3 regions of the Marinobacter sp. H13 genome follow, and region 3 is predicted to be linked to each of the others. Evidence: predicted binding sites of a transcription regulator. Region 3 holds the regulator's gene; each other region holds the start of a gene.

What was found. Region 3 encodes FliA, which starts transcription of late flagellar genes. Its sites were predicted from a motif close to CTAAAGTTTNNNNNNNNNNNGCCGNTAA; they were not measured.
Positions count from the first base shown of each region.
Region 1: the regulator FliA is predicted to act here: its motif matches at 8,368-8,395, upstream of AC5JQH_RS11365 (methyl-accepting chemotaxis protein).
Region 2: the regulator FliA is predicted to act here: its motif matches at 7,376-7,403, upstream of AC5JQH_RS04020 (methyl-accepting chemotaxis protein).

Region 1 is NZ_JCACRU010000001.1:2,459,200-2,469,919, forward strand. It holds gene AC5JQH_RS11320 (putative bifunctional diguanylate cyclase/phosphodiesterase) at 1-2,163, shown strand, start outside; gene AC5JQH_RS11325 (hotdog fold thioesterase) at 2,235-2,663, shown strand; gene AC5JQH_RS11330 (cyclic di-GMP phosphodiesterase) at 2,681-4,012, opposite strand; gene AC5JQH_RS11335 (hypothetical protein) at 4,179-4,859, shown strand; gene AC5JQH_RS11340 (sulfite exporter TauE/SafE family protein) at 4,856-5,578, opposite strand; gene AC5JQH_RS11345 (YchJ family protein) at 5,688-6,146, shown strand; gene AC5JQH_RS11350 (rhodanese-like domain-containing protein) at 6,154-6,534, opposite strand; gene AC5JQH_RS11355 (thiol-disulfide oxidoreductase DCC family protein) at 6,619-6,993, opposite strand; gene AC5JQH_RS11360 (CHAD domain-containing protein) at 6,977-8,329, opposite strand; gene AC5JQH_RS11365 (methyl-accepting chemotaxis protein) at 8,556-10,232, shown strand; gene AC5JQH_RS11370 (response regulator) at 10,233-10,720, opposite strand, start outside.
Region 2 is NZ_JCACRU010000001.1:860,814-871,533, forward strand. It holds gene AC5JQH_RS03990 (imelysin family protein) at 1-216, shown strand, start outside; gene AC5JQH_RS03995 (di-heme oxidoreductase family protein) at 219-1,625, shown strand; gene AC5JQH_RS04000 (imelysin family protein) at 1,635-2,669, shown strand; gene AC5JQH_RS04005 (DUF1513 domain-containing protein) at 2,683-3,777, shown strand; gene AC5JQH_RS04010 (MFS transporter) at 3,861-5,174, shown strand; gene AC5JQH_RS04015 (DUF4870 family protein) at 5,189-5,554, opposite strand; gene AC5JQH_RS04020 (methyl-accepting chemotaxis protein) at 5,623-7,263, opposite strand; gene AC5JQH_RS04025 (alkaline phosphatase family protein) at 7,490-9,205, opposite strand; gene AC5JQH_RS04030 (alkaline phosphatase family protein) at 9,217-10,720, opposite strand, start outside.
Region 3 is NZ_JCACRU010000001.1:543,124-553,843, reverse strand. It holds gene flhB (flagellar biosynthesis protein FlhB) at 1-582, shown strand, start outside; gene AC5JQH_RS02585 (hypothetical protein) at 962-1,399, opposite strand; gene AC5JQH_RS02580 (uracil-xanthine permease family protein) at 1,380-2,636, opposite strand; gene upp (uracil phosphoribosyltransferase) at 2,639-3,277, opposite strand; gene flhA (flagellar biosynthesis protein FlhA) at 3,496-5,676, shown strand; gene flhF (flagellar biosynthesis GTPase FlhF) at 5,737-7,044, shown strand; gene AC5JQH_RS02560 (MinD/ParA family protein) at 7,113-7,925, shown strand; gene AC5JQH_RS02555 (RNA polymerase sigma factor FliA) at 7,957-8,700, shown strand; gene cheY (chemotaxis response regulator CheY) at 8,863-9,246, shown strand; gene AC5JQH_RS02545 (protein phosphatase CheZ) at 9,267-10,052, shown strand; gene AC5JQH_RS02540 (chemotaxis protein CheA) at 10,069-10,720, shown strand, end outside.

The DNA.
Region 1 (10,720 bases), 1.9 Mb from region 3:
ATCGCTGAGCTTGGAGATCGGCTTGATGCTGATCGCTCCTATTTGATCATGTTCGACGAAGCTACCCAGACCATTTCCATCACGCATGAAGCCTGCAGAAGTGGCGTTATACCCCAGAGAGATGCAGTTCAGAACGTACCGATGGCCCGTTTTCCCTGGCTAATGGATCAGTTGCAAACCCTATCGATGCTTGTCATCCCCGAAGTCCAAGAACTGCCCCCTGATGCGGAAGAGGAGAAATTGGAGTTCCAGCGGGAGAGTATCCGCAGTCTCGTGCTGGTTGGTTTGAGGCTGGAAGGTCAGGTCCGGGGCATCCTGGGTTTCGATTATCTTGACCAGTCTCGAGTGTTGGATTCAGAAACAGAAGAGTTCGTGCTTCAGGTTGGTGAGGTTTTGGGGGCATCTGTTCACAGACAGATACTGGCAGGCCGGAACGTCAGGTTCGAGAATAGCCTTTATCGTTATTCCGACCAGTTCCCGGGCGTTATCTTCCAGTTCAGGATGTATCCCGACGGACATGTAACTTTTCCTTTCATCAGCGAGAAAGTTGAAAATCTTTTCGGGTTTGCGGCTGATCTGCTTGGTGTCGATGCCCAGCCTCTGCTCGACCTGATCGAGGATGAAGACAAGCCATCCTTTTTTGAAAAGGTTAATGAGTCTCGCCAGCGCATGACCCCCTTTGAAACCGACTTTCGAGCCTACAAATGCGATGGCACGATGGCCTGGGTGGAAGCCAGGTCGGTGCCAGCCCGATTAGCGGACGACAGCATGACCTGGCACGGCTATTTTTTCGATGTTACGGACCGTAAGCAATCGGAATCCGAAATCGAGAAGCTCGCCTTTTACGACCCACTGACCGGCCTGCCAAACCGGCGCCTGCTCAGGGATCGCCTGGCGCAGGCGTTAACCGGGAGCAATCGGGATCATAATCATGGTGCTCTGGTATTTATTGATCTTGATAACTTCAAGAATATCAATGATTCCGCGGGTCATCTGACCGGCGATGAGCTTCTGGTCCAGGTGGGGGAGAGGTTGAAAAACACGGTCCGGGACTGGGATACCGTTGCCCGGCTCGGTGGGGACGAGTTTGTTCTCATTCTGAAGGGATTTCCCGCCGAGCCGGCCGATGCTGCTGCCAAGGTTGAGAAAGTCTGCGAGAAAATCCGCGATGCCCTCAACGAGCCCTATAATCTCAACGGCATAGAATATACGGGCACTCCAAGCATCGGCATCACACTGTTTTACGATCACGAAACGTCCCTTGAAGAGCTTCTGAGCCAGGCCGATATGGCCATGTTTCGGGCCAAGGAGGACGGCCGCAATTGCATCCGCTTCTACGACTCCATGATGCAGAAGAAAGTATCTGAGCGGCTGGCTCTTGAGTCGGACCTCAGGATGGCGATACGGAGGAAGCAGCTGGCAGTCCACTATCAGGTCATGGTTAACGAAAAAGGTGATCCTGTTGGTGCTGAGGCATTGCTTCGCTGGCACTGTCCGGGGCGCGGTATGGTTTCTCCCGCCGAGTTCATTCCTCTGGCCGAGGAAACCGGCCTCATTGAATCGGTCGGCTACTGGGTGCTGGAGGATGTTTTCTCCCGGGTGGCCAGCTGGAAGAAGCGAGGCGGTGCGTTGTCGCAGCTCCAGGTCTCGATCAACGTGAGTGCAAGGCAGTTTCACCTGCCTTCGTTCTGCTCGACGGTGATGGCACTGCTGAGAAAAACCGGTGCCTCCCCAAGAAACCTGAAAGTAGAAATCACCGAAAGCGCTCTTGCCTACGATCTCGAGTTGGTGGAGGAAACACTTCGAACCCTGAGAAGCATGGGAATACGGATCTCCCTCGATGATTTCGGCACGGGTTACTCGTCCCTCGGCTACTTGAAGCGCCTATCTCTGGATGAGTTGAAAATTGATCAGGGGTTTGTGCGAGACATCCTGGATGATCCTAATGATGCGGCTATCGCAGAGACCATCCTGGCCTTGGCCTCTGCGCTCAAACTGTCAGCAGTGGCCGAAGGTGTGGAAACCAAAGGGCAACTGGAACGCCTTGTTGGCATGGGGTGCAACCGTTTCCAGGGCTACCATTTCAGCCGCCCGCTCCCAGCGCTGGAGTTCGAGAAGTTGATTGAGCAAGCAATCGGTGATCGAAAGCGGAGGGCTTGGTAGTTCGCATCCTATCTGTATAAACTGGTACCTTGCTTCTAATCCGTTTCAAACAACATCGAGACCAGTCCCCTATGGCAATCTGGACCAGAACCCCGAACCTTGAACACCTGGCAAAATCCAGCGAAAACACCGCGGTCAGCTACATGGGTATCGAGTACCTTGAAATTGGCGACGACTATGTCAAAGGCCGTATGCCTGTTGATGAACGCACCGTACAGCCTTTTGGCATTCTGCATGGCGGCGCATCGGTGCTGCTGGCGGAAACCCTTGGCAGTATGGCGGCCAATTGCTGCCTGAAAAACCCGAAAACTGTCGCTGTTGGACTGGATATCAACGCCAATCACATCCGCCCGGTTACCAAGGGCTGGGTGTATGGCACAGCCAGGCCTATTCACATTGGTAGTGCGACTCAGGTCTGGGAAATCCTTCTGGAGAACGAAGAGGGGAAAACTACCTGTGTTTCGCGGCTGACCATGGCGGTAACAAAACGGCCAGGCTGAGAGAGGTTGGTTGGGTTTCAGGGCTGCTCGGCGGGCGCTCTTGGTCTGGTTACGATCAGCCCCTGATCTACAAACTCCTGAAGTACGATGTTGTGGGTACCGTCCGGAACCTCGCGGGCGATTCGATAGATTTCGCCTGCGGCATCCTCCGAGCTGACCTTCAGATCGACCGTTCGGTAAGGTGTCATCACGCTTTTGTCAGACTCCCTGACCAGCAGAACGCAAGGCTTGAGTTTATGCTCCGGCCGGCTCTCCACAACGATGCCCACCTCTCCGTTGATCATTTCCACGATGGAGCCCGGCGGGTAGATGCCGATGAGTTGGATAAACTCATCCGCAAGTTCGGCGTCAAACTGGGTACCCCGGTGTTTGTGGATGATATCCAGCGCCTGCATGGACGCCCTGCCTTTATCATAGACACGGTCACTGGTAATGGCGTCGTAGGTGTCGACAAGGCCCACGATCTTTGCAAAGTAGGGAATTTGATGTGCTTCGAGGCCTCTGGGGTAGCCTGAGCCATCCATCCTTTCATGATGACTGAACGCAACATCGACCGCGGTGTTGAGCGAATGGCTGGTGCCCATGGGAATCGTTCTGCCGTGAGTCGTGTGGTGCCTCATCAACTCAAACTCTTTCGGAGTCAGAGCGCCCGGTTTGTTCAGGATTTCGTCCGGGATTTTTGTTTTGCCAACATCGTGCAACAGACCGCAGAGCGCAAGGGTCTCGATTTCGCCCTGTAACAAACCGAGATGTTTTCCAAACGCTGCGCAAAGAATCGAGACGTTGATGCAGTGCTCGGCCGTATACGCGTCCTGATGCTTGATCTTGGTAAGTAGCATCAGTGCGTTCTCGTTTCTAAGCACGCTTTCAACGCATCCTTTGACGACTTTGCGCGCATTGTTGATGTCCAGGGTGCGACCGACCCGCAATCCTGACATGATCGCTTTGGCGGTCTCTTGCGCGTCCTCGAATCGGATCCTGGCCGTAGCCATCTCAGTGCCAGCGTCGACCTTATTGATGTAGGTGACTCGCTTACGAGGTACGGAAGGTTTTTGGGGTGCCGGTTCTGATGCTGATTTGCGCTTGAAAAGCCGGCGCAATCCTGATGGTTTCTGATTGCGGTTGGTTCCCTCATGAACGGTATTCGTTTTCTGAACCCGTCCCTCAATGAAAACAAACCCGCATTGAGCGCGTAGCGCCTCAATGTCTGACTGGTCTTTGATCACAAAGCCCTGAATCAGAAAATCGGTCTCCTCCCAAGGGCGGTCCAGCCGAACCACATGCATGCCGATCGCAAGTTCGGCGACGTCTAATTGGGTTTCGACAATTTCCTGATGGCTTTTATTCATGACTAGATCCTATCACCCGCTGCTGCCATTTTGACGGAAGAAGAACATAAAAGCGGAGGCTGAATTGCAAAATCTGGTCAAATAGTGTTCGCTTATCATGCGCGGGTCAAGCGCCTGAAGCACAGTCGACATTCGCTTTTCGATACTTGAACGGGAATCGTCCGTCATGTCGGATCACCGCTTTTTCCATCTCTGGTGGCTTGCACTCGCTGCGGCTCTTATCCCGCTGTTAACCATCCATATCACGTTTACAGTTTCAGTGCTGGAAGGGCATGTGGAGCTATGCAATCCCTACTGGGACAGCTGCACCAGCATCAGCCGGACTGGTCGTCACGGCACCTCTTACTTCATTTTCAAAGGTACCATGCTGCCGGCGGCTCTGTTGGGCATTCTGTTCTGGTGGCTTAACGGTCGGTGGCTGCGCCAGCTCGGCGTTCATTCCAGCGGTGTGGCCTGGGTCCCCTGGCTGGGCCTGGTGGCCAGCGTTTCGCTCGGCGCCTATACCCTGGCTCTGGGACACGCCGGGGACGGCTTCAACCTGATCCGCCGTATTGGCGTGGTTCTGTATTTCTCGCTCACGTTCATCTGTGAGCTGATGGTCAGTTCCGGATTGCGCAGCCATCCGTTGTGGAAGAACACGGGCATGAGGCTGCTGAATCTTTGCCAGCTTATTCTGGCGGTAGGCATTCTCTCAGTCATCCTGAATGGCGTGGCGCCCGAGTTCTACAGCCGCAAGGACGATGCATTCGAGTGGATTCTGGCGTTCCTGATCAATGCTCACGCGCTCTGGCTGGCTTTATTGTGGAAGAAAAACCGATTCCGCGTGCGCCTCTGGTCCGATTCCTAAAGTGAGATCAGCCCGCGAATCAGCGCCGCCGTTCCGGCGATGGCTGCGATACCGAGAATTACCGGGCGAAGCCCCTCGAAGGGCATACGGTGAACCAGCTTGCCTGACAGCCAGAAGCCCAGGAATACTCCAGGGAAAGTAACGGCGAACAGGAAAAGCTCTCGGGTTCCCAGGTAGCCAGAGGCGAGCAGGCCTGACAGACTTAGCACGCTGGCAGCCAGGAAGAAGGCCGACATGTTAGCCCTGACCAACGGTCCCTTTTCATTCTGGTAAATCATCGCAATTGGCGGTCCACCTACGGCGGTAATAGTGCCCATATAGGTGGAAGCGGCTCCGGCCAGCACGCTGTTGCGTGCGTTGAGCGCCGGCTTGAGGCCGCCAACACTGAGCGCTACGCCGGCAAGGATGAGAATGCCGAAGGTCAGTTCGAAGCCTTTGGTCGAAATCACCAGCAACGTCAGTGCTGCCAGGACTGCCCCGGCAACGCCGCCACCGATGGCAAAACGCACTTCCCTGACCTGCAATGCGCCGCGATTGCGGATCAGCATGAATACAGTGAGCAGAGTGGCATTCAGGATCAGGGGACCGGGCACTAACACAGGGCTTATCAGGAATAGCAATGGCGCGGCCAGTGTGCCAATGCCATAGCCGGCCACGCCTTGCAGGCAAGCTCCGGCAAGAATGGCAAGGTTGGCCAGAAGAATCTGTAACAGCGACACATCTGTCAAAGGAAATCACCAAAAAGGTCAGGGGAGTAGGCCGGAGCAACGCCGGTTTGATATTGATACACTGCCGGATTACGAGCATAGCCGAAACGATCGAAGCCCGATGATTCTACAGACTGAAAATCGAAACTGCCCCTGCGGCAGCGGTAAATCCTACAGCGAATGCTGCCAGCCTCTCCATCAGGGCGAAGTAGCGTCTACTCCGGAAGCGCTGATGCGATCCCGGTACGCGGCCTTCGTTCTCAAGCTGCCGGATTATCTGCGGGCCACCTGGCACGAGAGTTCACGGCCAGAGACGCTTAGCCTGGAAGACTCACCAGACTGGACCTCCTTGCAAATCCTGGACACCAACCAGTCCGGCGATCGTGGCTCGGTGCTTTTTCGTGCGGTCTACCGTCTGGGCAAGGGCTGGGGGTTTCTCGAAGAAAACTCCGATTTTGTCCGGGAGCAGGGCCGTTGGTATTACCTTCGAGGTGATACCAGCGAGGGCCAGCTGAAGCCCGGTCGCAACGAACCCTGCCCCTGCGGGAGTGGCCGAAAGCACAAGGCCTGCTGCCTGTAAGCGCCCGTTACTCGAAGGACGGCAGTTCGGGTTTGGCAACCGGTTTGTTGGCTTCCTGCCAGGCATCAAATCCTCCGGCGATGGACTGCACGTGCATGTAGCCCATTTCTTTCAGGGCTTTTGCACTGAGAGCCGCTCGCCCGGACGTTTTGCAGTAACACACAATGTTCATATCGCGGCTCTCGAACGCCGGATCATTGGTGAACTTGAACTCCAGTAAACCACGGGAGATGTTGACCGCGCCGGGTATGTGGCCGGCCCGGTACTCATCCGCATCACGCACATCGAGGAGTAAGTCAGCGTTCTTGATGGCGTCTTCCGCCTGATCAAGGGGTACTTCCTGAATCTCTTTCCTGGCGGCTTCTACCAGATCATGGGCAGTTTTCATGGGTAAGCTCCTCATACTGATGGAATAAGGTTATACCTCAGGATAAGGGTTTGGGGCGCCTGGTGACACCCCGTACATGCATGATTAAGCGGTTTCGTTATCTCCGATGGCGCAGGCGTATTTGCGCTCATAGCGTTTGTCTGCCCATTTCCCGTAGATGCGCGAGGCAATCTGGAAGATACCTGGCCACAGCAGGGGTTTGAACAGAAAACCAAAGGGCGTGTGGGACCAGGCGCGAACATTTGCGGGCAGACCGATGACCCACTCGCCGGTCCAGGTCATCAGGTGCAGGCGTCTGAGCAGAGCTTCGTGACTTGGCAGGTTGGCGCTACCGTCGCGCTGTTCATGGATGTCCGCAAAGATCAGATTGCCACGCTGGAGTTTGCGCAGGGTGCGGATCTCTTTGGCGCAAAGTGGGCATTGTCCGTCGTAAAACAGGGTGTCATAACGGGGCTCCATCGAGTCCTCCAAGGGTCAGAATCTGTTTCCGGGCGTTCGCTTTGTGGTTTCCCAGCGTTTCCACGATCCCATTGAGCGCGGCTGGCAGTACCTCTGGCGCCGCCTGGCGGAACTGGTCGAGAAGCAAAGTCTGAACGTGCAGATCCTGGAACCGGCCATAGAGCTCTTGCCGCTCCTTTAAGATTTTCAGGTTGCGCTTCCAGGTCTTTGCATCCAGTTCCATCAGGTAACGGATTCGTTTGAGTTGCTTGCGCAGCCGATGGATATCTTCATCCGGTGAAGTGTGCATCAGCTCGGCAGTGCGTTTATTGAACTCCTTGATACGACGTTCCAAGGCCCTTCGGATGTCTTTCGGCCGGAGTGTTGCGGCCGATTTCTGAAACTTTCGCGAATCAATCAGATTGCGCCAGTGTTCCAGGCTGCCCTGGTAGCGCTTGCTTTTCAGTCGCTTTGCCAGCTTTTTATGATGGCTGGCGGCTTCGCGCTCGAACCAGATCTGCAAGGCTGCCCGAATTTCCGCGTCATCTGCGCAAAGTTCCGGCAGGTCCTGAAGAAACACGTGAAGGTCGCGCAGTGGGCCCGTTGCCCTTGCATGGCGCTTCAGGGTTTTAACCCCCTTGGCCAGCGACTTGTCACCAGTCACGTCCTGAACCGATTCGGCGATGGCACGGCTGCGTCGAATCGCAATCCGGTACTGGTGCAGAAATTCGTCATCCAGGCCAAGGGCGACGCCCCGTTCCAGTTGCCTTAGCCGATCAAATTGATGGTGAAGGGCCTTGGGAATGTCCCTTGCAGGATCGTCCCCCGCGGTTCTGGCTGTCTTTTTAAGCTTTCGTTCGCAGTGGGCGTAGCTGTAATCCTGTGGCGTTATCAGAGTCACCAGTTTGCCCTTGCCGCGACCAATCTGGCGCCAGTGTTTGATCGAAAGCCGGATGTGAATAACGCTGGCGGTGGGTAGCTGTTCCGGGGGCTGCTTCAGGAGGGACTGGGCAAGTTCCAGTAACGCCGGGTTGTGGCCGACCAGGGTAATCTGTGGAGCTTCTGCCTGCTCTTCGAGCCATGCGAGTAGTCGCCGATAGTCAAAGGTATACAGCTCACTCAGGGTGTGGCAGCGCTCGGCTGCAACTGTGTCGGGCAGTATGCCTTGCAGTGTCGCGACGGCCCGCTTGGCGTTGCTGCTGTATACATCGCCTTCGAACGCGCCGACAGATTTCAGGGTATTTCCCAATGGGGCCAGTTGGCTGATGCCCCGCGCATTGAGGGGGCGTTCCCGGTCAGAAAGTGATTCGTCGGCCCAGCTGGACTTGGCGTGGCGTACCAGAAACAGGTGCTTCATTGGCCTACCTTCGTAGTGGTCCTTTAGTCTGATTCCCGCTCAAGACAATCGGGTTACTGCCGTTACTGTACCTAGCTGAAAATAATGGTGGAAGGTTTGTCCGATGGCAGGCGGCTCGGCGAATCAGTGCGCCTGCTGAAACCTGCCTTAACAAACTGGAACAGATCACGCCAAGTGGTCCGTGGATAATCCTCACCAACGGAAATTCCCTGGAGAGTTCGGAAAAATGAATGTCTTGAGTAAAGTGAAAATACGCTCGCGCTTGCTGGTGGCAGTACTTGTGCCGGTACTCGTCACGGCGGCAACATTGGCGTGGATCACCGCCAGTCAGATTCAGGCCAATGGTGAAGATGAGCTCAAGCGTCTTGAGAACAGCCTCCTGGAAGCACGGAAGGCTGGTTTACAGAATCTCATTGATGCCGCAGAGGCCGTGGTTCTGGAGGCCAAGAATGACCCATCGATGACGGAGGCGGAAGCGAAGGAGGCGGCAGCGGCGCGCCTGCGCTCGATCCGTTTTGATGAGACGAACTACGTGTTCGCCTATACCAGGGATGTATACAACCTGGCCTATGCCCCGGACCCTTCCAAAGAAGGACCGACCAAGAATCCGGTTGTCAGGGGGTTGGTGGCCGATCTGTTCGTCGCTGCCCGCGGTGAGGGCTTCTACGGCTATGACTGGATGAACCCTGCCTCCGGCAATGAAGAACCCAAGATGTCCTATTCCACCATTATCCCGGACTGGGACTGGATGATCGGTGCTGGTGTCTACATTACCGATATTGACCGGCAGGTCGCTGCTGCTCGCGAGGACATTGAAGCGGGCATGGCGGAGGCCCTGGGCTTTATCCTTCTGGTGACGGTTGTGGTTGTCGTAATCGCTCTGGTGATCGGCGTATTCGTTGGCCGTAGCGTGACCCGGCCGCTGAAGAACGTCAGCAACATGATGCAGGAAATTGCTGATGGTGAGGGCGATCTCCGCCAGCGGTTGCCGGATGAGGGTACCGACGAGCTGGCCGAGCTCGGTCGTCGTTTCAATGCCTTTGTCGTCAAGATCCAGGACACCATGCGAGAAGTCGGCGCCACCACGGATCAGGTGGCGTCCGCGGCGGAAGAGCTCAGCCGGGTCGCGAATGAAACCCGGGCCTCGGTTCAGGAACAGGGCTCCGAGACTGACCAGATTGCCTCTGCGATCAATGAAATGGCCGCGACCATCCAGCAGATTTCCGGCAATGCCAATGAGGTTGAGAGCTCGGCCTCGGACGCCGACCGCATGGCCCGTGAGGGTGGTGAAACCATTAGCAGTGCCCAGGGCGCGGTGAACAAGCTGTCCGAGGAGATCGAGGACACGGCCCGCAGTATCAACGCCCTTGCGGAAAAATCCGATGAGATCCAGCAGGTACTGGATGTCATCCATGCGGTAACTGAACAGACCAACCTGCTGGCTCTCAATGCCGCGATTGAGGCAGCCCGGGCCGGCGAGCATGGTCGTGGGTTCTCGGTGGTTGCTGATGAAGTACGCCAGCTTGCAAAACGCAGCGCCGAGTCCGCTGATCAGATTCGTACCATGATTGACGGCTTTGTGACTGAATCCAAGGCATCGGTGGAGCGGATGAACAAATCACGCAACCGTTCAACGGAAACGGTCGAAAGGATCAATCATGCAACCAGCGCGCTGCGAACCATCGAGACCTCGATTGGCAAGATTCATGATCAGGTAACCCAGATCGCAACCGCCTCAGAGCAACAAAGCCAGGTGGCTGAAGAGGTCAATCAGAACGTGGTCCGCATTGTCGACGCTGCCCAGCGTAGCGATACCGGCGTAACCCAAACCAACGAGGCCAGTCATGAACTGGCGCGGCTTGGTGAGAGCCTACGGGAGCTGGTCGGGCAGTTCAAAGTCTGATCAACCAGGGGCGCTCTCGCTGATCAGCTGACGCAGTCGGCGAGAGCGCTTGGCTCTGGAGAATATGGTAGCGGTCAGGTAATCGGCATCAAAAGGCTTCAATATATAGTCGTCACCACCAAGTGCCACACTCAGAGTTTTCTCATCCTGATGGGTTTGAGAGGTCAGAAACACGATCGGTGTAGCGTCAAACTGCCGGTCCTCTCTGAGAATAGCGGCGAGCTCGGTTCCTGAGACTTCAGGCATCATGATATCGAGAATAATGACATCCGGATTTATCTGGCGAGCAGTTCTCAGTGCTTGCAAAGGCTCGTCGGTAGCATGCACTTCAAGGCCGATCTGCTCCAGCTGGATTTTTGCTGCCTGCAGGACCGTTTGATCATCATCCACCATGAGAACGCGGTATTTGGGCGTATGTTTACGCTCGGCAAATTCGTGCGCAATGTCCATCAATCGAGTTTTGCTGATCGGTTTTACAAGGTAGCGGG
Region 2 (10,720 bases), 320 kb from region 3:
TCCATGGAAGCCCTGGCGCTAATGAAGGCCCGCGCGGAGAGCAGCGAAAATCCCATGGCTTTTGACACCATGATTGCACCCGGGAATGCCGAGGGCACTCGTATCGTCAACGGCGCTATCATGGCGCTCGTCGCACAGACCGGTTCCATTGAGCAGGCTGCGCGCGACCTGGGCATTGAAGCCCTGTCTCCCGATGATGCCGGCCACGCGTCCTGAGCATGATGAAACCGCTTGCCTTAATCGGGGCGCTGGCGATCGCCAGCGCCCACGTTTGTGCCCAGACTCACGAGGGCTATCCGATCCAGACATCTCCGGCCTCTGGTGGTGAGGGCACCGTACAACAGTCAGACACCAATGCCTACTCGCTTCCCCAGGGCAATCTGTCCATGACCAAACGTCTGGACTTCAGTGTCGGCAACAGTTTCTTCCGGAACCCCTGGGTCGAAGCCCCGGCAAGCACTGACGCCCGTGACGGCCTGGGCCCGCTGTTCAATACCAACTCCTGCCAGGGATGTCATATCAAGGATGGTCGCGGACACCCACCCGGTGTCGACGAGCCGCCGGTCTCCCTGTTTTTGAGACTGGCAGTCCCTGCTGATCCGGAGCTGGACGCGGACATTCTGCGCAAACACGGTTTTAAACCGGCGCCAGTATATGGCAGCCAGCTCCAGACAGCCGCGCTTCCTGCAGCCAAACCAGAGGCTGATTTGATCGTCGAATGGACGCCAGTGAAGGAAACACTCGCGGATGGGACGGTGGTGGAACTGCGCAAGCCCGTGTACCGCATTGAGAACCCAAATTATGGGCCACTGCCCGAGGACCTTCTGGTATCGCCCCGGGTAGCACCGCAGATGATCGGAATGGGTCTGCTGGAAGCCATCCCCATCGAAGATTTGCAAGCCCTCCAAGACACTGATGATGCGGACGGAAACGGCATCTCCGGAAAGCTTAACCAGGTCTGGGATCTGGCAACGGAACAGACAGTGCCCGGTCGATTCGGCTGGAAGGCAGCCGAGCCCGATGTCCACCAGCAAAGCATGGGTGCGTTCGCCGGAGATATGGGACTGACCTCTACTCTGAAACCTAAAACCGACTGCATGCCCGAGCAGAATTGTGAGCGGTTTACCCATGGCGGTGAACCGGAAGTAAGCGACAAGGTCGCCAACTTCGTGACCTTCTACGCCAAGAGTCTGGCAATACCCGCGCGTCGAGATATTGAGTCTGAATCCGTCCGGCAGGGAGCAAGGCTGTTCAACGAAAGTGGCTGCGCTGGCTGCCATACGCCGAGACATCAGACCGGCGAGGTTGCCGATCGCCCGGACCTTAGCAATCAGACTATCTGGCCCTATTCGGATCTGTTGCTGCACGACATGGGTCCTGCCCTGGCCGACGGCCGCGATGAATTCCTGGCCAATGGCAATGAATGGCGAACCCCGCCGCTCTGGGGCATTGGCCTGGCCCAAGTGGTGAATCCGCAAGCCGGGTTCCTGCACGACGGCCGCGCCCGAACTCTGGAAGAAGCCGTGCTCTGGCACGGTGGCGAGGCTCAGGCGGCCGCCGACCGATACCGCCAGATGTCGCCCGAAGATCGATCCGCTCTGATCGATTTCCTGAATTCACTCTGAGGATCAGCCATGCAAGGGATCACCAGACTGCTGTGCACATCTATCCTGACACTAACCTCGCCCCTGGCGTGGGCAAGCGATGCCAACACCCAGGCCCGCCAGCAGTGGTATGAAGGCATTGCGACCGGCTATCAATCGTTGACCACAGAAGCGGGAGAGCTGGCTGAATCCGCCCGTGACTACTGCCAGAATCCAGCCGAGGGAAGCCGGGAACACGTGGAAGCCGCCTGGCTGAATGCCTTCCTGGCCTGGCAGAAGGTGCGCTTAGTCGATTTCGGCCCGGTCGAAAACAACAACCTTTCCTGGCAGTTCCAGTTCTGGCCGGATCCGAAGAATCTGATTGCACGGAAAGCGGCTTACCTGATCGGAAACGACGAACCGATCACCCCGAGCGTGATCAATCAGTCCGGTGTCGCTGTGCAAGGCTTCCCGATGATCGAATATCTGCTGTTCGACCAAGAGTTCAATGCCGGGGAAACTTCACTCCCAGTCGCCCGGACCTGCGAGCTGCTAACGAACGTCGCGGGACACTTGAAAAGCAACAGTGACGCATTGATGGCTGGCTGGCAGGCTTTCAGACCGCACTATCTGGAGACCGAGCAGTACTTCGACACCACTATCCGAGCGGGTATGGCAACACTGGAAATTCTGGAAGAAAGAAGGCTGGCCCAACCCATGGGTCTTCGCGGCAGTAACAAACGCAATCCTTACATCGCGGACGCCTGGCGCAGCGGCAAAAGCCTGCAGACTGTCGCGGCGACTGTCGACGGCCTGAACCGGTACTTTTTACCAGGGCTCGAAATTTCGCTGGAAGCAAAGGGGGCGTCCGACCTGGCAGACCGCATTCGCAAACAATTCAACGAGGTTCAGCAGAACTTTCCCGGAGCCCACCTACCCCTGGCAACGGCTTTGAAAGAAGAAGACCAGTTCCGGGCTCTGCAGAGCCTTTACGTTGATATTTCCCAGTTGACCACGCTGGTGAATGACCAGGCGGCAGTGGCACTTGGCGTAGTACGAGGCTTCAACTCGAGCGATGGCGACTGAGGAACCTGATCCTATGCTTTTGAACCGGAGAGCCCTTCTCAAGGTGTCCATTGCCGGCGGCGTTGCCGTGGGCCTGACCGGCTGTTCCCTGCTGCCCCGAAAAGCGTCAGTCCAACCTGATGGCTATGCCGGCGCCGTCGGGTTCCCGGATGGCAGTTTTGGAGTCAGCGCATTCAACCGCAACGGCCGGATAGTGTGGCAGGCGCCTGTCGATTCCCGCTGCCATAGCGGCTGCAACCGACCGCACCAGCAAGAGACCCTGTTTTTCGAGCGCCGCCCGGGTTGGTCATTCTACGTTTTCGATAGCACTACAGGTGCCCGGAAACACCATATTTCAGCCGAGCCGGGCGAACACTTTGTTGGCCACGGTGTGTTCTCGACCGATGGCCGACGCCTCTACGTCACCGCCAGCCGGTACGATCAGGGCGCGGGGATCATCGCAGTCTACGATGCCGAAAAGGGTTATCGGCGGACAAAAACCTTTGATCTGGCGGGAATCGGCCCCCATGAGCTGACCTTGCACCCCGACGGCGAAACCCTGGTGATCGGTCTCGGAGGCATCCTCACTCACCCGGATTACGACCGCATGAAACTGAATCTGGACACCATGGATCCAGCCCTGGTACTTATGAATCGTCACTCCGGCAAAATCGTTGGCCGTTTCAGGCCGCCCCACCACCAGCAAAGCGCCCGCCATGTCAGCGTCAGCGGCGATGGCCGCGTGTATGTGGCCTATCAGCACCAGGGCCCACTCTACGAAACGCCGCCTTTGTTGGCACGTCTTGAAGAGGGAACTTTGCGGGAATACCGGTTCGATGAGGATACCCGGACAGCGTTGGCCAACTACATCTCCAGCGTGGTTGCGCATCCGGAAAACGACCTCGTGGCTGCGGCTTCGCCGATTGGTGGAACGGCCATTATCTTTCGGGGCAAGACCGGTGAGCTGGTCAGCCGCGCACACATCGCCGATTGCGCGGGCATCCAGACCCTTGCCGGAGGGGATTTTCTTGTTTCCTCCGGACGGGGAAAACTTATCCGGCTCGGCGCCGGCAAACCCGCCAGAGAACTCGCAGATCTATCCGTTCACTGGGACCACCATCTGGTCTGATCGCTCGCAGTTGCCGTAATCCGGACTTAAGGATACCGCGCCACACTGGTATCCTTTCGACACATTTTCCGGAGGATAGCGGTTTGCCTGAGAGCGGAAAGGACACCATCGAACAACTTTATGGCCTGATTGCCAACGAAGAGGATGCACGGGTCTGTACCGACATCTCCGATGACGCCTGTCGCGAAGTGCCGCGCAATTTCTTTCTGATTCTTGCCAGCAACGTCCTGACCAAACTGGGCGACCTGCTGATCAGTCCCAAAACCGTATTGGCCTGGTTGATGAGCGCCATTGGTGCACCCGCGCTGGTGGCCTGGCTGGTGCCGATCCGGGAATCCGGTTCCCTCGTCCCACAGATGGTCATTGCGGCCTGGGTCCGCCGCAAACCTGTTCGCAAGTGGTTCTGGACTCTTGGAAGCTTCGGACAGGCCGCCAGTGTTGTGGCCATGGCGGCCAGCATCTGGTTTTTCGAGGGGTATGCCGCAGGTTCCGGGATCATTGCAGCCCTCATTGTATTTTCCCTCGCCCGTGGATTCTGCTCCGTATCCATGAAAGATGTACAGGGCAAATGCATCCCGAAAACCCGCCGGGGAAGGCTCGGCGGGCTCGCCTCCACCATTGGCGGCACCGCCACCGTTGTGTTGACCGCGCTGCTGTTCTGGGAACGCGGCGACCCCACCCTCGCCTTTTACACCGTATTATTACTTCTGGCCGCGGCACTCTGGGTGATCGCCGGCCTGCTGTTTGCCGGAGTGGAAGAATACGACGGTGAAACCGGTGGCGGCGGAAATGCCATCAACGAGGCATTTCGAAGCCTGTCCCTGCTCCGGGATGACGTTCCGTTCCGGAACTTCGTGATTACCCGGGCCCTGCTGCTCAGCTCGGCACTGGCTTCACCCTATTTGGTCGTACTGGCACAGAAAGAATCCGACATTGGCTGGATGTTGGGCGTTTTCCTGCTGGCCAGCAGCCTCGCCAGCTCGCTCAGTGCCAGCTTCTGGGGCTGGGCTGCAGACACCTCCAGTCGGAGAGTCATGATCCGTGGGGCGGCAATGGCCAGCGGTGTGTGCCTGATCGTCGGCTTCACCGCGCTGTTTATCGGGACGGAAATCGGCAGCGTCTGGTTTTACCCGATTGCGTTTTTCGTACTGAGCATTGCCCATGCGGGCGTCAGGCTGGGGCGTAAAACCTATCTGGTGGACATGGCAGGGGGCAACAAGCGTACCGATTACACGGCGGTGAGCAACACGGTCATCGGTGTTCTGCTGCTTGTTACCGGCGGCCTCACCGCCCTCGTGTCAATGATCTCAGAAGTGGCGGTCATCATCGTTCTGGGCCTGATGGGGCTGGCTGGGATGTTCAGTGCCATGGGGCTGAAGGAAGTGACCGAAGACTGATAACGGTCGCCCGTTCAGGAGGGCGCCTTGCCGTCATTCAGGGCCAGAGCCCCTTTCACGATCCGGTAGATGATCCAGATAGAAATACCAAGGAGAATAAACCATCCGATGATGATCGGCGTGGTCACTATGCCAATCACGGTCCAGAGCAGGCCGATCCAGAAGGTGCGAATCTGCCAGCGGAAGTGCCGCTCCACCCAGGTATTACGGACGTCGTCCAGTTTGACGTAATTGATGATCACGCCCACCAGACCGGTAATGCCTCCTACGAAAAACGACAGCGCCTGAAGGATGTAGACCACCACCGCCAGGTTACGCGCCGGATCACTTCGGCGGGAGGCGGGGTCCGTGTCGGCAGGAATAAACTCCGGTTCAGCCAAGACAAGTCTCCTATTGATCTATTAATCGGAGTCTACCACAGCCCCCGTGGCCGAAAATCCCGCCGCGGTCAGTGATTGTCCGGACGGTAGCCCAGGCGGAAACCGCCCCAATGCTTGCCATTCACATAAATAGGTACGGAGAGATCATGCATGATTTCGCCGGTATCCCTGCGATAGGTTTGCAAAAGCATGTTCTCGGTGTGCGTGCCACAACGAATGCCCGTTCGGTCGTTGAACAGCCGCTTGCTCCGGCTCTTGACCAGATCCACCTTCGGATCTCCGGTCGGTGCGTGGGCGAAATCCCTGTTGTGGGTCGGTACATACCCGTCAGGCGCAGCGGCTATGGCAAAGACAATGGCCTCATGGGCGTTTTTCACCTGCTCCTGGATGGTCGGCAGGTATTGATCGGTAAATTTGTCAAAGCTGCTTGAGTACTTTGGCGGGTGCGTGTTCGGGATGGGAGTCCGGCTCTTGTCGAACAGCGCGCTTTCTGAGAGCTTGCCATCCCGGATTGCCTGCTCGAACATCTGGCCGATCTGGTCAGCGCCCGCTCTGGCCTGATCGAAGAACGGCCGGTGATAACTGGCTTCGCTGTTCAGGGCAAATGAAGCATTGGCTTTTTCCGCAAGCTCCATCAAAGTAGCAGCCTGCTCCGCCAGCGAGGAAACGCTGGTATCGCTCTCGGAAATCTGGTCACGCACCGTTTCAATGGCGGAGAACACCTGGGCCAGACTCTGCTCGTTGTTCTGATCTATTTCGGCTATCCGGGCAACCTGCTGCTGGACCCGATCAGATTGTTCGCTGATCTGTTCCAGACGCTCACCCACGCTTTCCACAGACGTCAGGCCCTCCTCAATGCTGCGGGCAAGATCTTCAATGCGGGATACAATCAGTGTGGTATCGGACCGTATTTCCTCGAGGGTTTCCGCCACTTCACCGGTCGCCTGGGCCGTGCGGCCCGCCAGCTGACGCACCTCATCCGCCACCACGGCAAATCCGCGACCCTGATCACCCGCACGGGCGGCCTCAATGGCCGCATTGAGTGCAAGCAGATTGGTTTGCTCGGCAATACCCTGAATGGTGGCGGTCACGCCCTGGATCTTGTTGGATTTCTCGTTCAGCTCCTGGATCAGCCGGAGATTCTCACCGGACTGCTGGTGTACCGCGCGCACACTATCGATGGCCGAGACCAGCGCTTCGCGCCCCTCGGTACTGACCTGCTTATTCTGGAGAGCCATGGTGGCGGCATCGGTCGCCTGCTCGGAGGATTCCCGCACGGTCTCGGTAATCTGGCCCGCGTAATCGGCCATCTGGGCGGTTTCTTCAACCTGACGGTCCAGCCGGATCTTGAGCTGGTCTGCGGCAAAGGAGACCTGGGCGGCGGAAATAGCGTTCCTGTCAGCGCTTCCGGAGAGGGTTTCCACCAGAGCCCGCCCGGCTTTCGCATCGGAAAGCAGCTGCCGGCAATGGGCCCGGAGCGGATGATCTTCTGCCAGGGTGCCCTTATCCAGAGCCCTGAGACCGCGTTCGGCAGGCTCCAGCACCCGGATGACCAGAAAGCCGGCGGCGGCTGCAAGGCCAACCACCAGTCCAACCAGTATTGATGCCGGTTCAAGGCCTAGCAAAGGCGCCACCACTGCACTGATGACCGCAAGAACAACAGCACTCACCACCCCCAATATTATTGAAGCCCGATCCAGCAACCCCATAGGAACCTCTTCTTTATCGTTGCTTCTACCAATATTTTGTTATTTAAGGCCATCATGGAGACTAATAAATTGATATGAGTTTATAACTCATACTTTAGTGTATGTAACTGGCTTATCGGCAGGAAAAGGGGTTTCTGAAACAAAAAACCGCAAACCCGACTCACTCTGTTACCAAGTGGGCAGGGCTTGCGGTGTTTAGCGCGTTTTTAGCTATTAATCCCGGGATTTATCGCACAGCCAGGTTGGCAGCCCCGCTGATATCCGAGGCATAATCCATTATGTGATAGATCATGTTCTGCTCGTTGGTGCCCGTTACCAGATGGGCACCCGGCCCCCTGGCATAAATGCCCACATCCTCACCGGCATGTGTCTCGCTGCCCAGTGGCACCAATGACTCCTGGTGGAAGCCCGGCGTGGTGGTGTCAACGTTGGTCAGGTCCTTTCGGCCGGCGTTGATGGGGTCGCCATAGGTACGGTCCGCATCGGTCTCGCTTCCATAGTCGCGCATGCCGAGGCCATTGGCATACCCCAGGGTGGTGTATGGCAGATCATCCGACGCCAGTTCAGGCTGCTCCGCCCCAATGCTCACCACCTTACCGAGAATGGGGTTGCCGCGCTTGGGATAACCGGCCATCGTGAACACATGGCTGTGATCAGCGGTGACAATAATCAGGGTATCCTCCGGGTTGGTTTGATCCGCGGCCACTTTTACGGCTTCGGCCAGTTCAATGGTATCGGTTAAGGCGCCATTGGCACTGCCGGCGTGGTGGGCGTGGTCAACGCGGCCCGCTTCGACGGTCAGGAAAAACCCGTCCGGATCGTTATCCAGAATGTCGATGGCCTTGGCAGTCATCTCACTCAGTGACGGCTCACCGGCAACATCATTGCCACGGTCAGCCTCGTACTGCATGTGCGACTCGTTGAACAGGCCGAACAACCTGGACGTGGTTGCGGCGTTGACGCTGTCGAAACCGGCATTGTCATACACGTATACGCCTTGTGGATACTGAGCCTGCCACTCGGTGACCAGGTTGCGGCCATCGGTGCGGTCGCCTTCGACACTGGATCGCGCATCCGGGCTGTTGAACCTGGCATCATTTGGCAGGAAGTGGCGACGGCCGCCGCCCATGACCACATCAAGGCCGTCAATATCCGCGCCGGTGCGTGCTTCGAGGTTTGCTTCAAAGTTCACCAGTTGGTCGGCAATATCCTGGCAGCCGTCGGTAACTGCCTCGGGAGGCATATCGGAGATGTCTTCCCAGTTACGATCTGCCGACTTGGCGTAGGTGGCTGCCGGCGTGGCGTGAGTGATACGGGCAGTCGATACCACCCCGGTGGCCTTGCCAGCAAGTTCCGCCAGCTCCGTCAGTGTCATCAGCTCGTTACCCGTGGCCGAACCACAATCGCCCCGGCTAACGTCTTCGTCCACGCCAAGCACGCCTACATCGGTTTTTACACCAGACACCATGGCTGTCATTGTGCCAGCGGAGTCGGGCACTTGCGCATCTACGTTATAAGTTTTGGCCAAGCCGGCGAACGGAAAACGCTCGAAGCTCAGTTGATGCTCTTCCCCCGGCTTGCCCTGATTCTGGCCATCCAGAATACGCGCCGCTGTGACGGTTGAAACGCCCATGCCATCGCCCACGAACAGGATAACGTTCTTTGCCTTGCCCCGTGCATCGGCGATGGCCGCCTGCAGGGAGCCCGATTGAGTGACAGGGGCCACGGTACCGGTAACCTCGGCCCAGGCCGCTTTCGCCGCTTCGATATCCTGTTGGCCCTGCTGGAACCAGGGGTTGGTCAGCGACGTTTCCAGTTGTTGCGAGGAAAGGCTGGTCACAGCCTCATCGGCTGGCTGCACGGGGCTGTTATCGTCGTCATCCGTGCACCCGGTCAGGACAAACATTGAAGCCGTCAGTGCGCTGTAAAAGAATTTGTTCATTGCCTTGCTCCTTATTCTTCGATTAAGCCCAGAGCCTGGTCGATCAGGTGAAAAACCGTGCTTTGTTCGATGGTTCCCTGCGCCAGATGAGCACCCGGTCCTTTTGCATGCAGACTGACGTCCTCACCGGAATGGGTCTCGCTACCAAGCGGAACCAGCGCCTCCTGGTGATAACCAGTGGTGGTGGTATCCACGCCAGTAAGATTCTGACGTCCGGCGTTAGGTGCCTGGCTGTAGGCCACGTCTGAATCCGTTTCCATACCAAGATTACGGAAACCGAGTCCGTTGGCGTACCCCAGGGTGGTGTAGGGCATGCCATCGGCGGCCAGTGCCGGCTGCGTCTCGCCAACATTAACCACCTTGCCCAGAATCGGGTTGCCCCGCTTCGGATAACCGGCCATCGTGAACACATGGCTGTGATCAGCGGTGACAATAATCAGGGTATCCTCCGGGTTGGTTTGATCCGCGGCCACTTTTACGGCTTCGGCCAGTTCAATGGTATCGGTTAAGGCGCCATTGGCACTGCCGGCGTGGTGGGCGTGGTCAACGCGGCCCGCTTCGACGGTCAGGAAAAACCCGTCCGGATCGTTATCCAGAATGTCGATGGCCTTGGCAGTCATCTCACTCAGTGACGGCTCACCGGCAACATCGTTGCCACGGTCAGCCTCGTACTGCATGTGCGACTCGTTGAACAGGCCGAACAACCTGGACGTGGTTGCGGCGTTGACGCTGTCGAAACCGGCCTTGTCATACACGTATACGCCTTGTGGATACTGAGCCTGCCACTCGGTGACCAGGTTGCGGCCATCGGTGCGGTCGCCTTCGACACTGGATCGCGCATCCGGGCTGTTGAACCTGGCATCATTTGGCAGGAAGTGGCGACGGCCGCCGCCCATGACCACGTCAATCCCATCGGTATCCACGCCAGCGTAACGTTGTTCCAGAAGTTGCTCGAAACTGACCAGCTGATCGGCAATGTCCTTGCAACCGGCCTGAACCGCTTCAGCAGGCATATCCGAAATGTCTTCCCAGTTGCGATCTGCCGATTTGGCATAGGCAGCGGCGGGTGTGGCGTGGGTAATGCGTGCGGTGGAGACCACACCAGTGGATAAACCCTTGATTTCCGCAAGCTCCAGAGCGGTTACTACTTCATTGCCTGCAACCGTGCTGCAATCACCCCGCTGGACATCCTCGTCCACGCCCAGCACGCCCGCATCGGTTTTCAAACCAGACATCATGGCGGTCATGGTGCCCGCTGAATCCGGAACCTGGGCATCGGTGTTATAGGTTTTCACGAGTGTCGTGAAGGGGAAACTCTCAAAGCTCAGCAGATTTTCCTCGCCCGGACTGCCCTGCCTCTGGCCTTCCAGAATGCGCGCAGCGGTAAGGGTGGACACCCCCATGCCATCGCCCACAAACAGAATGACGTTTTTCGCCTTATCCGAGGACTTCAGGGAGAGCTTCTGCTGAAGCTGTGCCGCGGCGTTAATAAACCAGGTATTGCCCTTTTGTGAG
Region 3 (10,720 bases):
GAACATGTACTCTGGACCATCGCCTGGAGCTTTTTCCTGCTTTCCTGCGCCACCATCATCATCGCGGCGATCGACGTACCCTTCCAGATCTACGATCACCAGAAAAAACTGCGCATGACCAAGCAGGAGGTGAAAGACGAATACAAGGACACCGAGGGCAAACCCGAGGTCAAAGGCAAGATCCGCCAACTCCAGCGTGAAATGGCCCAGCGCCGCATGATGCAGGACGTGCCTACGGCAGATGTGGTGATCACTAACCCGACCCATTACGCCGTTGCCCTGAAATACGATCAGAAGGCGATGGCCGCGCCGATAGTGGTGGCCAAGGGCGCCGATGAGGTGGCCTTCAAAATCATGGAAATTGCCCGTGAGAACAAAGTCGAGATCCTGAGAACGCCGCCGCTGACTCGGGCGGTGTACCACAACACCGACATCGGCGAGGAGATTCCCGATGGCCTGTACATGGCCATTGCCCAGGTGCTCGCCTATGTGTTCCAGCTCCGACAGTTCCGCAAGGGGCGCGGGCCCAAGCCCGGTATGCCGGAGTTCCCGATTCCTTCGGATTTGCGGCGGGACGTTTAGTTTGGAGTTGGGTTTCTTTTGGTAGCCTGCGGGTTTGGGAGTTAGCGCGGTTGTGGCTGGCCTTTTCAGGACACGCTACGAGCACATCCATGTGCGCTTGACTGTGGCCATCCATGGCCACAGTCAGTCCTGAAAAGGCCACCCACAACCGCTTATCAAACCCCTTCGATATCGCTGAAAAATACCCATCCAACTCAGGAGCTTTTGGCGGATTCCCGTCGGGTTTGCGAGGTTTGTGGGGCTGCCTCCCAAAAATGTCGGCGGCCAAGGATGGCCGACGCCAAGCGCACATGGATGTGCTCGTAGCGGTTTTTGGGAGGCAGCCCCACGAACCTCTTCCCGCTAAATCATCAGGCTGGGGCAGGAGTGGAAGGCGAGATCAGCAACCAGCCTCGATAACCCGAACCATCGGCTCCCCGCGGCTTTCCGGAATCGGCAGTATCCCATACGAGGCCCGCGGGTCATGGACCGTGGTCGAGGTAAAGCCGCAGGACAGGAAGTGCTTGCGGGCCTGCTCGTCGGTCTGGAAGTGGAACGGTACCTCGCTACGGGTAACGGCCCCGAGGACGCCACCGAGCACTTTGAGGGTAGTGTTCAGCACCGGCTGGCGGGGTTGGTAGTAGCTTTCGGAGAGGTAAACCGAGCCCGGGCGTTTGGCCATGGCGGCGGCCAGTCGGCCGGTGGCCATCAGGCGGAGGGCCTTGCGGGCGGCCATGTCGGGCAGATCGGCTTCGACCATGTGGAGCAGAGGGTGTTTCTGCCGTAACCGAATGCCGCGGGGGGGCATGCCGGAGCTGTCAGTCGGCTTTCTGCTCATAGACGGCTTTACCCCATGCCTCGCGGCTGCCGGGCAGTATCAGGTTCAGGATGATGGCAGCCACCGCACAGAGCGCGATGCCTTCGAGGTGCCCGAGCACCATGCCGCCAATACCGAACACCAGGGTAACGCCTACGATAACCAGGTTGCGAGACTGCGACAGATCTACCTGGTGGCGGATCAGTGTGTTCAGGCCAACGACGGCAATGGAACCGAACAGCAGGCAGAGGATGCCGCCCATGACGGGCACCGGGATGGTTTGCAGTGCTGCGCCGAATTTGCCAACGAAAGCCAGAACAATGGCGATGCAGGCAGCCCACCACATGACCTTGGGGTTGAAATTCTTGGTGAGCATAACGGCGCCGGTGACTTCCGAGTAGGTGGTGTTGGGCGGTCCTCCAAGCATGGAGGCGGCGCTGGTGGCCAGGCCGTCACCCAGCAGGGTGCGGTGCAGGCCCGGCTTTTCCAGGTAGTTCTTTCGGGTCACGTTGCCGATGGCCAGCACGTCACCGATGTGTTCAATGGCCGGGGCAATGGCGACGGGGATCATGAACAGCACGGCGCCCCAGCTGAATTCCGGCGCAACAAAGTTGGGAACGGCGAACCAGGCGGCGTCCCGGATTGGCGTGGTATCCACGATACCGGCAAACGCGGAGAGGATGTAGCCGGTGATAACGCCGAACATGATCGGAATCAGCCGGAAAATGCCTTTCGACCAGACCGACATGATGATGGTTACGGCCAGCGAGATCATGGCGATCCAGATCGCCGTGTCGTAGGGAATCAGCTGGTTGGCGCCATCACCGGTGCGGCCGGAGGCCATGTGAACGGCAACCGGCGCCAGGCCGAGACCGATAGTCATGATCACCGGGCCGATAACCACTGGCGGCAGCAGGCGGCGGACAAAGCCGGTGCCCCGCAGCCGCACCAGTCCACTGAGGAAAATATAGAGAATACCCGCTGCCATCAGGCCGCCGAGTGTCTCTTCCATGCCGAACTTGCCTTTGGAGGCAATCACGGGGGCAATAAAGGCGAAGGACGACGCGAGGAAAATCGGGATCTGACCGCCGGTCACCACGTGAAAGATCAGGGTGCCCAGGCCGGCGGTGAACAGGGCCACGTTGGGATCCAGCCCGGTAATCAGTGGCATCAGAACCAGCGCGCCGAACGCCACCAGCAGCATCTGGGAGCCAGCAATGGCCTGTTTCCAGACCGGGTCGTTGGTATGGTCCTGCATTCTTAAACGTCCTTTTGCTTGGTGCCGAAGATTTTGTCGCCGGCATCGCCGAGACCCGGAAGGATGTAGCCTTTGTCGTTGAGGCGCTCATCAACGGAGGCGGTGTAGATAGACACGTCCGGATGTTTTTCCAGAACCTTTTCAACACCTTCGGGCGCGGCAACCAGCACCAGGGCCCGGATCTCGGTGCTGCCGGCCTTCTTGAGCAGGTCAATGGTGGAGATCATTGAGCCGCCGGTGGCGAGCATCGGATCGACAATCATGGCCATACGCTGGTCCAGTTCGCCCACCAGCTTTTCAAGGTAGGTGCTGGCCTCGAGGGTTTCCTCGTTGCGGATCTGGCCGACAACACTGACCCGGGCCACCGGAATCAGGCTGAGGACACCGTCAAGCATGCCAAGGCCGGCCCGCAGGATCGGCACGATGGTGACCTTCTTGCCGTGAATCTGTTCCACGTTAACCGGCCCTGCCCAGCCTTCGATGGTCTTTTCCTGCAGATTGAAGTCTTTGGTGGCCTCGTAGGTCAGGAGTGCACCGACTTCCTGTGCCAGCTCCCGGAAATTCTTGGTGCTGATATCCGCACGGCGCATGATGCCGAGCTTGTGGCGGATCAGAGGGTGTTTTACCTCGTGGATTGGCATGGGGTCACCTGTGTGTCTGGTTGGAATTTTGGCGTCGCGATCAAATGGCGCAAGGATACCGCATCTGGCAAGGGGAGTCAGGCCGCAAATGGCCGGTTCCGTGAAATCCACTAAGGGCTGGTACGGATCTTGCGATAACCCTTCCAAACGACGCTCCGGTGTCAGATTTTCGACCTTCAAAACGCCTGCAGGCACGGCCAATCGGAGAAGTATCCGGCATGGACAGAGCTTTAGTCCTCAATAACGTCAAAACCCTGACGCGGGGCAACCTGGGCATACCAATCATGCTGATGGGCTTGCTGGGCATGATGATTCTGCCCATGCCGGCGTTCCTCCTGGACGTGTTCTTTACTTTCAACATCACCCTGTCCATTGTCATTCTGCTGGTGTGTGTCTACGCCCTGCGGCCGATGGAGTTTGCGTCCTTCCCGACAGTCCTGCTGGTAGCCACACTTCTGCGTCTCGCCCTGAACGTGGCGTCTACCCGGATTGTTCTGCTGAACGGCCACGAAGGCGGCGATGCCGCCGGTAAAGTGATCGAATCCTTCGGCGCCGTTCTGATCGGCGGCAATTACGCCGTGGGTCTGGTGGTGTTTGCGATCCTGATGATCATCAACTTCCTGGTCGTGACCAAGGGTGCCGGCCGGGTCTCCGAGGTGAGCGCCCGTTTCACGCTGGATGCTATGCCCGGCAAGCAGATGGCGATTGATGCGGACCTGAACGCCGGCCTGATCAATCAGGATGAGGCCAAGCATCGTCGTGCCGAAATCGCCCAGGAAGCGGATTTCTACGGCTCCATGGACGGTGCGTCCAAGTTTGTGAAGGGCGACGCCATTGCCGGCCTGCTGATTCTTGCCATCAACATCATTGGCGGTATTGCCATTGGTATGCTGCAGCACGGTCTGGATTTCGGGCTGGCCATGGAGCGATATGCGCTACTGACCATTGGTGACGGCCTGGTGGCACAGATTCCCTCGCTGCTGCTGTCCACGTCTGCTGCAATCATGGTAACGCGGGTTACCTCCAGCCAGGATATGGGCGGCCAGATCCTCCAGCAAATGTTCAGCGCGCCCAAGGCGCTGTCCATTGCCGCCGCTATCCTGATCATTCTCGGTCTGATTCCCGGCATGCCCCACGTGGCCTTCCTGGGTCTGGGTGCACTGGCCGCCGGCGCTGCCTGGTATATCTGGAAGCACCAGCGACAGACCGTCGAAGAAGATGGCGCATTCCCGACTAGGGGCGCGGGCGGGGCGGCTCCACGGCCGGCGGGTCGTGATCTGCCTCCAGGCGGTGACGCTGGCGGCGATCAGGGGCGTCAATTACCGGCCCCCGGAGAGACCAAGGAGCTGGGCTGGGACGATGTGTCCACTGTCGATATTGTCGGTCTGGAAGTGGGTTACCGGTTGATCCCGCTGGTGGACAAGTCACAGGGTGGCCAGTTGCTCAGTCGTATCAAGGGCGTTCGTAAAAAGCTGTCCCAGGATCTCGGCTTCCTGATGCCCTCGGTCCACATTCGAGACAACCTCGATCTTATGCCCAACGTCTACCGCATCACCCTGATGGGCGTGACGATTGCCGAAGCGGAAATCCATCCGGACCGCGAACTGGCCATCGACCCCGGTCAGGTATTCGGAAAGATAGAAGGCATTGAAGGCAAGGATCCGGCGTTCGGTCTGGACGCCAGCTGGATTGAGCCAGACAAGAAAGAGCAGGCCCAGACGCTCGGCTATACCGTGGTCGATGCCAGTACGGTGGTCGCGACCCACCTTAACCAGGTACTGCAGAAACACGCCCACGAGCTGCTGGGCCATGAGGAAGTCCAGAAATGGCTGGATCAGCTTGAAAAGATTTCTCCGAAGCTGGCCGAGGAACTGGTACCCACCACCGTATCCATCAGTCTGCTGCTGAAAGTGCTGCAGAACCTCCTGAAGGAAGAAGTGCCGATCCGAGACATGCGGTCCATTGCCGAGGCCATCGTGAACGTGCATCCGAAGAGTCAGGATCCGAAGCTGTTGACCACCGTTGCGCGGCAGTCCCTGCGCCGGATGATTGTCCAGAGTATCTGCGGCAACGAATCAGAGATACCGGTGATCACCCTGGATCCGGATCTGGAACAGTTATTGCTAAAGTCTGTTCAGCAGAGTCAACAATCCGGCGGACAGGAAGATATTGGCCTGGTTCTGGAGCCGAATATGGTTGAAAAACTCCAGCGCTCGCTTCAGGAGAGCGTCCAGCGTCAGGAGATGCTCGGCAAGCCAGCCATTCTGCTGGTGTCCGGGCCCCTGAGGCCGGTGCTGGCGAAGTTCGCCAGCTACGGGGTAGAGCGGCTCCATGTGCTCTCGTACCAGGAAATTCCGGATAACAAACAGATTACGATCGTGGCGTCCGTTGGCCAGTAACGGCGCGGATGACAGAGCGGACAGCGCCGGCACGGCGTTGCCGGTGGAGGAAGAGGCATCATGAAAGTAAAACGGTTTTTTGCTCAGACCATGGCCGAGGCGCTCAAGCAGGTCAGTGAACAGATGGGGCCGGACGCCGTGATCCTTTCCAATCGTCGGGTCGACGGCGGTGTCGAAATTGTGACGGCGCTGGATTATGACGAGAATATGGCGCGCCAGCGACTGGGCAACCAGGCAGAAGAAGCCACCAACGGGTCCCGCTTGGCCGAGATGCAGGCCGACCAGCACAGGCGTCTTGAGGACGAGCTGAGCCGGTCCCGGGACCGCATCCGTGAAGTACGGGAAAAGCGGGCATCGCAGGGCGCGAGCTACGCCGGTTCGTTCGCTGCCATTCAGGAAGAGGTGAGCGGTGGTTTTGGTGATATTGAACTTCTGCCACAGGCGCCGAGGGAAGCCTATTCTGATGAGCTGGCGCAGATGCGGGCCGAGATCAGCTCGCTCAAAGACATGATGCAGGGCCATCGGCCGCAACAGGAGCCGGAGGTTTCTGCGACCACCGCCGTGCAGCAGAGGCTTGCCGAGCGCTTGCAGGAGTTCGGCCTCGGCAGTGATCTGGCGGGGTCAATTTCCCGTCGTCACAAGGCGGGGCGCCTGGAAGACGGTTGGAAGCAGTCCCTGAAAATGCTGTGTACCGGGGTTCGGACCTCCCGCATGGAGTGGCTGGATGAGGGTGGCGCCTACGCGTTGGTGGGTCCGACAGGGTCCGGGAAAACCACCACCATTGGCAAGCTGGCCGCGCGCTACGTGCTCAAACACGGTTCCGACTCGGTGGCACTGGTGACCACGGATCGCTATCGGGTGGCGGCGCACGAGCAGTTATTCGTGTTCGGTCGGATCCTGAATGTGCCGGTTCGGGTCGTGGATGAGAGCCACAGTCTGGACGATATTCTGGACGAGCTGTCAGACCGTCATCTGGTGCTGATTGATACCGCCGGACTGACCAGTGCGGACAAAGGCTATCAGGAACAGCTGGCCGAACTGGCTCGCAGCCATCACAATATCAAAACCCATCTGGTGGTCTCGGCAACCAGTCAGCCTCGCATCATGAAATCCGTGTGGCATTGCTATAAGATGGCAAATCTTGCGGGCTGTGTGATGACCAAAATCGACGAGGCCCTGACGCTGGGCGAGTCTCTCGGGTTTGTGATGGAAACCGGTCTGCCGGTAGCCTATTACACAGACGGCCAGAAGATTCCTGAAGACCTGCACCACGCAGAAGCCGTTCCGCTGGTGCGGTTGGCCGTGGATCGGCTGAAAACACTCCAGCAACAGCAAGCGGTCGCAGAGGGCCTGAAAGAGCACGCCTGAGACCGGACAGATTGACAGCAGGCGTCGGAGACAAAGCCGGCGAAACGTGGCGAGAGACCAAAAACAGTATGAGCAGAGCACATCCGGTACAGGTGATTGCAGTTTCCGGCGGAAAGGGTGGTGTCGGCAAGAGTAACGTGTCGGTGAACCTCGGAATTGCCCTGGCGCAGAAAGGCCTGAGAGTGGTGCTGCTCGACGCCGATCTGGGGCTGGCCAATATCGACGTCTTGCTGGGCATCACTGCCAATCGCAACCTCCAGGATGTTCTGGCCGGCGATTGTGATCTGAAGGACGTTCTGGTGAATGGACCCGGTGGCATCAAGATTGTCCCCGCCTCTTCCGGTACCCAACGAATGACCCAGCTCAGCCCCATGGAACATGCCGGGCTGATTAATGCGTTCAGCGAACTGGGTGATCAGATCGATGTCCTGATCGTTGATACCGCCGCCGGGATTTCCGAGTCAGTGGTCAGTTTTCTGAGAGCGTCTCAGGAGCTGCTGCTGGTTGTCTGCGACGAGCCGACCTCGATCACCGATGCCTATGCCCTGATCAAGCTGATGAACCGTGATTATGGAACCAACCGCTTCCGTATTCTTGCCAATCAGGTTCGGAATGAGCAGGAAGGCCGGCATCTGTTTGAAAAACTGACCCGGGTCACCGAGCGCTTCCTCGATGTGGCACTACAATACGTAGGAATAGTTCCCTACGATGAGGCCGTGAAGAAAGCGGTTCAGCGGCAGCGTGCGGTGCTGGACGCCTATCCCAGGGCGAAAGCTTCACTGGCCATCAAGGCGCTGGCGGACAAGGTAGATAGCTGGCCGTTGCCGTCCTCGCCCCGTGGGCATCTGGAATTTTTTGTGGAGCGGCTCGTCGAAGTCTGAATCGGATCCAGTCAAACAAAAAACCGGATACATGACATTGGCGAAAAACCTCGGAATCTATAACCAGTCAAGTGCGCAGAAGCCGGCTCAGCTCATTGAGCAGCACGCGCCGCTGGTCAAGAAAATTGCCCTTCACCTGATGGCTCGCCTGCCGGCGTCCGTCCAGCTTGAAGACCTGATGCAGGCCGGCATGATCGGTCTGCTCGAGGCCGCCCAGCGTTACAGTTCTACCAAAGGTGCTACCTTCGAGACTTACGCCGGTATCCGTATTCGCGGCGCCATGGTGGACGAAATCCGCAAGGGTGACTGGGTCCCCCGTTCCGTGCATCGCAACGCCCGTCGCATTTCCCAGGCCATCAAGGCCGTTGAAGATAGACTTGGCCGCGAAGCCCACGACCAGGAAGTGGCCGAAGAGCTGGGTATGGGGCTGCCCGAATACCACTCCTACCTTTCCGGTTCCAACAGCGGTCGACTTTTTAGCCTCGACGAGCTCAATGAATCCGGAGAGCTGCCGATAGAACAGACAGAGACGCAGGATAATCCCCTTGAGGGGTTGTCCTCCGATGCCTTCCGGCGGAGCCTCGCTGAGGCGATTGAAGACCTGCCGGAGCGGGAAAAGCTGGTGTTGAGCCTTTACTACCAGGAAGAACTGAACCTCAAGGAGATTGGCGCGGTGCTCGGCGTCAGTGAGAGCAGGGTAAGCCAGATTCACAGCCAGGCAGCCCTGCGCCTTCGGGGACGGCTCTCGGATTGGCGTCAGGAATCGGACAACTGACCGCGTTCAGTCTGTGTCGCCAACGAGGTAGTCTGTAGTTTTTGGTAACCGATGCTTTACAACCGAAGCAAAGGTCCGACAATAAGCGGTTAAAACAGCGGCCTGCTAGACTTTGAACGCAAAGGTCAAACGAATTCCGGGTGTTACTAACTGGAGGTCCCATTGGACAAAAACATGAAAATCCTCATTGTGGACGACTTCTCCACAATGCGACGGATCATCAAGAACCTGCTGCGTGATCTTGGCTTCACCAACACCGATGAAGCTGACGACGGCAACACGGCACTGCCAATGCTCAAAAGCGGCAAATACGATTTTCTGGTGACCGACTGGAACATGCCTGGCATGTCAGGCTTCGACCTGCTCAAGGCCGTTCGGGCGGACGAGAATCTGAAAACCCTGCCGGTATTGATGGTAACTGCTGAGGCCAAGCGCGACCAGATCGTTGCCGCTGCCCAGGCAGGCGTAAACGGGTATGTGGTCAAGCCGTTCACCGCTGCCGTGCTCAAGGAAAAGATTGAGAAAATCTTTGAAAGAATCCAGTAACCAGAGGTCGGATGGCTCTCATGAGCGATAGCAAAAAGAACCATCGGGGCCTTGAACCGGAGGTGACGGAAAAGCTCCAGCGGCAGGCAGCGGAACTGGCCGAGAGTGTTGATGCGGGTGATTATGCCAAAGCCATGACCCTGATCAATGAACTCAGCGAAGTCAGGGATCAGGGTCTGTACCGTGAGGTAGGGCGGCTGACGCGGAGCCTGCACGAAGCAATCCGGAACTTCCAGATTGATCCCCGTAACGCCGAGCAACAGGAAGCACTGTCAAAGATGACAGATGCCTCTGATCGTCTCGAATACGTTGTGCAGATGACCGGTGAAGCAGCCAACCGGACCATGGACCTGGTTGAGGAAACCATGCCGGTGGCCAATGCCCTCAGAGACGAGGCCGCCGCGTTGCGTGATGAGTGGCAGCGCCTGCGTCGCCGGGAAATGCAGCCGGCTGAGTTTCGCGAGCTGTACGGCCGGATTGATCGCTTTTTTGTCAGCATGGCAACCGATGCCGACACCATGTACAGCAACCTGTCGGAAATCCTGCTGGCTCAGGATTATCAGGATCTGACAGGTCAGGTCATCCAGAAGGTCACCGCCCTTGTGAAAGAGGTTGAGGAGCAGATGCTCAGCCTGGTGGTGATGGCCAGTCATGTGGACCAGCTCACGGGCACGGTGCACCAGATTGAAGAAAAAGAAGAGTCTGCAGAGAAGGGCGTCGGGCCCCAGATCAAGGCCGATGAGCGTGAAGATGTAGTTTCGGGGCAGGACGACGTAGACGACCTGTTGTCCAGTCTCGGTTTCTGAATAATGAGGGTAACGCATGGCGTTTGATGCTGATGAAGAGATTTTGCAGGACTTCCTCGTAGAAGCCGGCGAGATCCTCGAAAAGCTGTCAGAGCAGTTGGTAGATCTTGAGCGACATCCTGACGACAGTGATCTGCTCAACGCCATCTTCCGTGGTTTCCATACCGTGAAAGGCGGAGCCGGCTTCCTTCAGCTTGAAGCGCTGGTGAACTGCTGCCATTCCGCGGAAAACGTTTTCGACATCTTGCGTAATCACAAGCGCAAGGTGGATTCCGAACTGATGGACGTGGTTCTAGAAGCACTCGACTACGTCAATGCCATGTTTGAGCAGGTCCGCAATCATGAGGAGCTGACACCGGCTCCGGACGAACTTATTGCCCGTCTGGATGCCCTGGCCCAGCCTGAGGGCGAGGGGGCACCGGCCGCTGCCGCTCAACCTGAGCAGGAAGAGAGCGAACCGGCAGAAGACGGTGGCGACATCACCGACGACGAGTTCGAACAGCTTCTGGACGCACTGCAGGACGAGAAATCAGCGGAGGTTTCCTCGGCTTCGAGCGCCGGATCGGCCGGCGGTGACCAGGAAAGTTCTGGAGACGACGAAATAACCGACGACGAATTCGAAGCGCTACTGGACCAACTGCACGGAAAAGGTCAGTTTGCCGGTGCGC